DNA from 2 places in the Exiguobacterium sp. s142 genome. Region 2 is predicted to be linked to the other one. Evidence: predicted binding sites of a transcription regulator. Region 2 holds the regulator's gene; the other holds the start of a gene.

Region 1 (3,619 bases), on a different contig from region 2:
CCATTCGCGGCGGTGGGCAACGTTGTCCCCCATTAGCACCGAGACGCGCTTGTCAGCGACGGCAGCGTCATCGATCGTCACACGGATAAGTGTCCGTGTGTCCGGGTTCATCGTCGTCTCCCACAGTTGATCGGCGTTCATCTCACCGAGACCTTTGTAGCGCTGGATGATATAGCCTTTTTTGTACACTTTGACGAGTTTCTCGAGCGCTTCCTCGTCCCAGGCGTATTCGAACTGCTCCGACTTGCCTTTCCCTTTCGAGATGCGATAGAGCGGCGGCAAGGCGACGAACACTTTGCCCGCCTCGACGAGCGGTCTCATGTAACGGAAGAAGAACGTCAACAAGAGAACTTGGATGTGGGCCCCGTCCGTATCGGCATCGGTCATGATGATGACTTTGTCGAAGTTGCAGTCACTGAGGTCGAAATCGTGTCCGACCCCGGCGCCGATCGCGTGGATGATCGTGTTGATCTCCTCGTTTTTCATGATGTCATTGAGTTTCGACTTCTCCGAGTTGATGACCTTCCCGCGGAGCGGCAAGATCGCCTGGATCGTCCGGTCACGGCCTTGTTTGGCCGAACCGCCGGCCGAATCCCCCTCGACGAGGAACAGCTCGTTCTTGGCGGCGTTTTTTGATGTCGCCGGCGTCAGTTTCCCGTTCAGAATGCTCGAACGTTTCTTTTTCTTGCCGTTACGCGCCTCTTCACGCGCTTTTCGGGCCGCTTCGCGGGCCTGGGCCGCGCGGATCGCTTTCTTGATGAGCATCGTCGCCATCTGCGGGTTCTCCTCGAGGAAGATCGTCAGCTGCTTGGCCATGACGGCGTCTGCGCTGGCACGGGCTTCAGGCGAGCCGAGTTTCGACTTCGTCTGTCCCTCGAACTGGAGGAACTCCTCCGGGATCCGGACCGAGACGATGAGCGTCAAGCCTTCACGGACGTCGCCGCCGTCGAGGTTCTTGTCTTTTTCTTTCAACAAGCCGTTTTTGCGGGCGTACTCGTTCATGATCCGGGTCATCGCCGTCTTGGCGCCGACTTCATGCGTCCCGCCGTCCCGGGTGCGGACGTTGTTGACGAACGACAACACGTTCTCCGAGTAGGCGTCCGTGAACTGGAAGGCGAGTTCGAGCTCGATGTCGTTCTCGGTCCCTTCGAAGTAGACGGTCGGGTGGAGCGTCGCCTTGTCGTCATTCAAATAGTGGACGAACTCGGCGATCCCGTTCTCGTAATGGAACGTCTCTTGCTTGTCCGAGCGTTCGTCGGTCAACGTGATCGTCAACCCTTTCAATAGGAAAGCCGACTCCCGGAGCCGTTCGGCGAGCGTGTCGTAGTTATACGTCGTCGTCGAGAAGATGGTCGTGTCCGGCTTGAAGTAGACGCTCGTTCCGGTCTGGCGGGCTTTCCCCGTCTCGAGGAGCGTCGTCTGTGGCACACCGCCGTCAGCGAACGTCTGCTCGAACACTTTGCCGTCGCGATAGATCGTGACGAGCAGCTTGCTCGAGAGCGCGTTGACGACCGAGGCGCCGACCCCGTGCAGTCCGCCTGACGTCTTGTAGCCGCCTTGGCCGAACTTTCCGCCGGCATGGAGGACCGTGAAGATGACCTCCGGCGTCGGTTTTCCCGAGGCGTGCATCCCGGTCGGCATACCACGCCCGTGGTCACGGACCGTGATGGCATCGTCTTTATGGATCGTCACATCGATCTGGTCACCGAAACCGCCGAGCGCCTCGTCGATCGCGTTGTCGACGATCTCGTAGACGAGATGGTGCAGCCCGCGATGGTCGGTCGAGCCGATATACATCCCTGGTCGTTTCCGAACGGCAGCGAGCCCTTCGAGCACTTGGATGGCGTCTTCATTATAATTAAATAGTTTTGTTGACATGTCAGTCACCTCATCTTCGAACACATGTTCGTTTTTCATACCTAATTGTATAGCTGTTTCGGGATTCTGGCAAGCCTCCCTCTCCGCGCCGTCGACGCGTGAAAAAAAGTAGACCTGCCGCAGGGGCAGGTCTCAGCCGAGGAGTCGAGCGTGCTCGACGTAAATACACCGGTTCTCGATGTAGTCAAGTCCGGCAGCATGAACGATTCGTTCGGCGTCCTTGCTCGACAGACCGAGCTGGTTAAAGACGAGTCCGACATCCCCATGACGGACCGCGTCCTCGGCCACGCCGGCCAAATATTCGTTCCGGCGAAACACGTCGACGATATCGATTCGTCCCGGGATGCTCTCGACCGTCGGATACACCTTGCGGCCGTTCCACGTCTCGAGCGTCGGATTGACAGGGATGACCGTATACCCTTGCAGGAGCAAATACTCCGCAATCTGGTTGGCGGTCTTGTTCGGGTTCGATGACACACCGACGACAGCGATCGTCTTCGCTTCAGCGAGATGTTGTTTCAAACGTTGGTCGTCCATCCTGAAATCCCCCTTTTGTTTACGTTCTCAGTGTAACGTTACCTCGTTCCCCGTTTCAAGCTTTATTTTCGCTTAACGGATGAACGGCTGTCGAAACAAAAGTTTATATCCCTCATAGTGGTTTACATAATAATGTATTGTCACCCTGTTGATTCGCTCTTAAATCGGAAGATGCCACCACGTCTGTTTTAACGAATCAAACGACGCTTCTATAAACCTTGCGTGAAATATCTATTTCACGCAATTATAACGTCCTGAAATCAACGTTTACAGAGAGTGGATTGACTCGATTCTCGAACAGGCGTAGGCAAATCCTTACAGTTTCGGTATACTGGAACGAGGAGGTGTTCACGTGGGGACTGCCTATGAGGAACGTCGCGGTACACTGTATAATTACCGCATCACTTTTTACGGGAACGCGCTCGCATGGCTCATCCATGTCGTGTTCTTGGTCACGTTTTGGCGTCTCGACGTCACGGTGCTCGCCTGGTCGAACGTGTTCAGCGTTCTTTATTACACGCTCTCATTTTATTTCGTACATAAACGGTACTACCGGACGTTCTTTATCGGACTGTTCGTCGAAGTCGTCTATAACGCCATCATCTCGACGATCGTCCTCGGGTGGGGCGCAAACGTCCATTACTTCATCATCATGGTGGCGTACGGTGTGTTCTTCATGCCGAACGTCAGCCGCTTGGTCCGCGTCATGTCGACCGGGCTCGCGATGGCGATCTACGGGTTCCTCTACTGGAACGTCACGGTCGGGACACAGCCGCTCGCCCCCATGATCGAGCAAGTGATCGGGCTGACTTGTCTGCTGTCGACGATCGCACTCATCGCCGGGCTGACGTTCGTGTTCGAGAACTCGGTCGTCGAGGTGACGACCGAGTTAGAACGGTCGAACGAACGCTTGAACGTCCTCGCTTCACGGGACGGATTGACCGGGCTGTATAACCGGATGACCGGCTATCAACGAATCGAGCAAGCCATCGCAGAAGCGGTCGCAGACGGCCGCCCATATGCCGTCGCACTCGCCGATATTGACCACTTCAAAGCGTTCAACGAGCGCCACGGCCATGATTGTGGCGACCTCGTCCTCAAACAAGTCGCCGCCGCCCTCGAGCGGACCGACGGGATCTGTGTCCGTTGGGGTGGAGAAGAGTTCTTGCTGTTCATGAGCAATCAGACAGCAGATGAGGTCGCA
Region 2 (3,619 bases):
TGGGATTTGAACGATTGACGGAACGCTTTTAAATATTGTTGACGCAACGCTTGTTGCTCGTCCATCTCTTGTTGTGACAAGCCGTCTGTCTTTGCCTTGTTGGCGAGGAAGTTAATCCGCTCCAATTGTTCGGGTGCTAACATAATGGTTCGCCCCCTCTCTACTGAATTTGTAGTTCTACTGTACAAAATCAGGGCGTAGGAATCAAGTTTCTGGCACTGCCACATGCTCCAAATAGCGACGGTTCACAGTCGCTTTCGAGACTTCGTAGCCGAATCCGCGGAGCGTGGCCGCGATTTCAGCGAAGGTGAGCCCCCGCTCCCGAAGTTGGACGATCTCCTCGATCGGCACTTCGATCCGGCTCCTCCCACCTTGGTCATGGTGCTGAATGTTGCGTTGCGGGTTGAAGCCGTTCGCGACCGCCCGGCGCATGCCGCGCGATATCTTGGCGTTATGAATCTTCCGTTGATACTCCTCGACGACGCTGACAATCTCAAGCACCATCTTCTCGGCGTCGGAGACGACGTATTCGTCGGGCGACTGCATCGTCAACAGCCGGACGTTATGCTTCATGAGCGTATGCAAGATGGCGATTTTTGCATTCCCTCGGCCGAGGCGACTGTCATCGCTCACGAGCACGGCATCGAGCTTTGACGCCGACACATGCTCTAACAGATCGAGCAGACCCGTCCGATTGACCTCGAAACCGCTCTCTTGTTCGGTGATCACATCGATCACTTCCGCATCGAGACGTTTGGCCATCTGTAACAATTCCGCTTCTTGCCTCATGAGCGAGGTTTCCTGAGTTGACTTGTTCGTCGATACGCGACAATAAATGACGACTCGCATCTCGTCACTCCCTTTCTTTCCAGTCATCCTTTTACGATACACAGGATGAGCGGGTGTTCGCAATCCAAATCGATCATTCAGCGGCGAACCACGTCGTTTTCCGTTCTTCTTTTTCCGCACGTTCCGCTAACAGCTGGGCTTCGAGCGTTTCCGCTTCGTTGAACGCAACTTCTTGTTCGATACTTCTTTCGACCGTCATCACTGTCGGTTCGACAACTTCGCCTTGGCGAAACTCGCCGACTAAGTAAAAGGCGAACATCCCGAGCACTACCATTCCGACCAATATGAATCCGTTGATTGTATCTTTCATTTGAACCGCCTCCAAATATAAGAATATGCGTTCTTAGGAACGTATGTTCGTTTATCTGTTCTCATCATAAAACAAGAACTTCTGTTCGGTCAAGAAAAAACGAACGAATGTTTGTACGCTCATATGTTCTTGTGTTAAAATAAATCCATAAAGAATAGGATGCGTTCGCAGGTTATTCGACATAAACGAGGTGAAATCCATTGAAAAAAATGTCAGCAAGACAGCAACAGATTCTTGATTTTATAAAAGCTGAAGTTCGGACGAAAGGTTATCCGCCGTCAGTCCGCGAAATTGGTGAAGCCGTCGGTCTCGCATCGAGCTCGACCGTGCACGGTCACTTGGACCGTCTTGAAAAACGTGGATTGATTCGGCGCGATAAGACAAAACCGCGTGCGCTCGAAGTGTTGAGCGAGGACGCCCCGTCTATCGAGGAGCGTGAGACGGTCATGTACGTCCCGGTTATCGGGAAAGTTACGGCCGGAACACCGATCACGGCGATCGAGAACGTGGAAGAACACTTCCCGCTCCCGGCCCATATCGTCGGTTCGGATAACGTGTATATGCTCTCCGTCTCTGGCGATTCGATGATCAACGCCGGAATCCTCGACGGAGACCGCGTGCTCGTGAGACAACAGAACACGGCAGACAATGGAGAGATTGTCGTCGCGATGACGGACGAGGGTGAGGCGACCGTCAAACGGATCTACAAAGAGGCGTCGAAAGTCCGACTCCAGCCGGAGAACGATGAACTTGAGGCGATGTATTTCGATAACGTATCCATTTTAGGGAAGGTCATCGGTGTATACCGGACGATCCATTAATGGCTAGCGGCAAGACACATACGCGTACGAACCTCGTGGCAATCGGTGCTTTAGCGATTGCCACGCCTTTTATTGATGTCGATATCCCGACTACCCTTTTCCTCGGTGCGCTTATCGGGACGTTCTGGCTCTCCCCGGACCTCGATTTGAAATCGGATGCATACTATCGGTGGGGACCGCTGCGTTGCTTTTGGCTCCCTTACGTGAAGCTGATGCCGCACCGGTCGCCGCTGTCGCACTTGCCGGTGTTGAGCGATCTCATTCGTGTCATCTACCTTGGCTTCCCGCTCGCGCTCATCCTTACGTTCACCCCGTATGAAGCGGCTGTGAAGACGTGGCTCGACTTGAACGGCATCCCGTTCTTCCTCGGTCTCGTGTTCGCGACGACGCTCCATACGGCACTCGACTATGCGTCCACATTTTTCAAACGTGCGTTCTAATCGCAAAACAAGCGACCACTCAATTTCGAGTGGTCGCTTGTTTTGACTAAAAAAACGCCCGATCCAAGAAACTGGATCGAGCGTTTTTTGAATCCATTCGACTTAGTAGAGCGTCATGTACTGATCGCGTTCCCACTCTGTTACTTGCGTGCGGAACATGTCCCACTCGATCTCTTTCAACTCGAGGAAGTGTTCGCCGATGTGGTCACCGAGCGAATCCATGACGATTTTGTCGGCGCGGAGTACTTCGAGTGCGTCGAAGAGTGTCGCCGGAAGATCGTCGATGCCGTTCGCAACACGCTCTGGCTTGTCCATCACGTAGATGTTGCTGTCGATCGGTTTCGGTGCTTTCAAGTCTTTCTCGATGCCGTCAAGACCAGAAGCCAAGAGGGCCGAGAGCGCGAGGTACGGGTTCGCCGCCGGGTCGACCGAACGTACTTCGATACGTGTCGAGAGGCCGCGGGCAGCCGGTACACGGACGAGCGGTGAACGGTTACGGGCGCTCCATGCGACGTAGCATGGTGCTTCGTATCCAGGCACGAGACGCTTGTACGAGTTGACCGTCGGGTTACAGATCGCCGTGAACGCACGTGCATGCTCGAGGATACCAGCTGTGAAGGCGCGTGCCGTATCCGAGAGCTCCATGTCACCGTTCGGGTCGTAGAACACGTTCGTGTCGCCTTTAAAGAGTGACATGTTCGCATGCATCCCTGAACCGTTGACACCGAAGAGTGGTTTCGGCATGAACGTCGCGTGAAGGCCATACTTCGCCGCGATCGTCTTGACGACGAGTTTGAACGTTTGGATGTTGTCGGCAGTCGTTACCGCATCCGCGTATTTGAAGTCGATTTCATGCTGTCCTGGTGCGACTTCGTGGTGTGACGCTTCGATCTCAAAGCCCATGTTTTCGAGCTCGATGACGATTTCTTTACGGCAGTTCTCACCAGAATCGACAGGTGCCAAGTCGAAGTAACCGCCTTGGTCGTTCAATTCGAGTGTCGGCTGTCCGTTCAAGTCTTTCTTGAAGAGGAAGAACTCTGGCTCTGGTCCGACGTTGAACGCTGTGAAGCCGAGCTTTTGCATGTGCTCGAGGTTGCGTTTCAAAATACCGCGCGGGTCACCGCTGAACGGCGTGCCGTCCGGATTATAAATATCACAAATTAAGCGAGCGACTTTACCGCTGCCGTCTGTCCATGGGA

What was found. The regulator LexA, encoded in region 2, represses DNA repair genes until DNA is damaged. The targets are predictions, from matches to a motif close to CGAACATATGTTCG.
Region 1: parE (DNA topoisomerase IV subunit B) is a predicted target of LexA. The motif match lies at 1,896-1,909, and genes of this name have one in related genera.

The regions. Positions count from the first base shown of each region.
Region 1 is NZ_JACSMB010000001.1:44,984-48,602, reverse strand. It holds gene parE (DNA topoisomerase IV subunit B) at 1-1,878, opposite strand, end outside; gene KNP77_RS00235 (CoA-binding protein) at 2,011-2,415, opposite strand; gene KNP77_RS00230 (GGDEF domain-containing protein) at 2,768-3,619, shown strand, end outside.
Region 2 is NZ_JACSMB010000006.1:114,415-118,033, forward strand. It holds gene KNP77_RS07745 (DUF896 domain-containing protein) at 1-143, opposite strand, end outside; gene KNP77_RS07750 (YneB family resolvase-like protein) at 205-849, opposite strand; gene KNP77_RS07755 (hypothetical protein) at 923-1,159, opposite strand; gene lexA (transcriptional repressor LexA) at 1,360-1,980, shown strand; gene KNP77_RS07765 (metal-binding protein) at 1,980-2,420, shown strand; gene glnA (type I glutamate--ammonia ligase) at 2,523-3,619, opposite strand, start outside.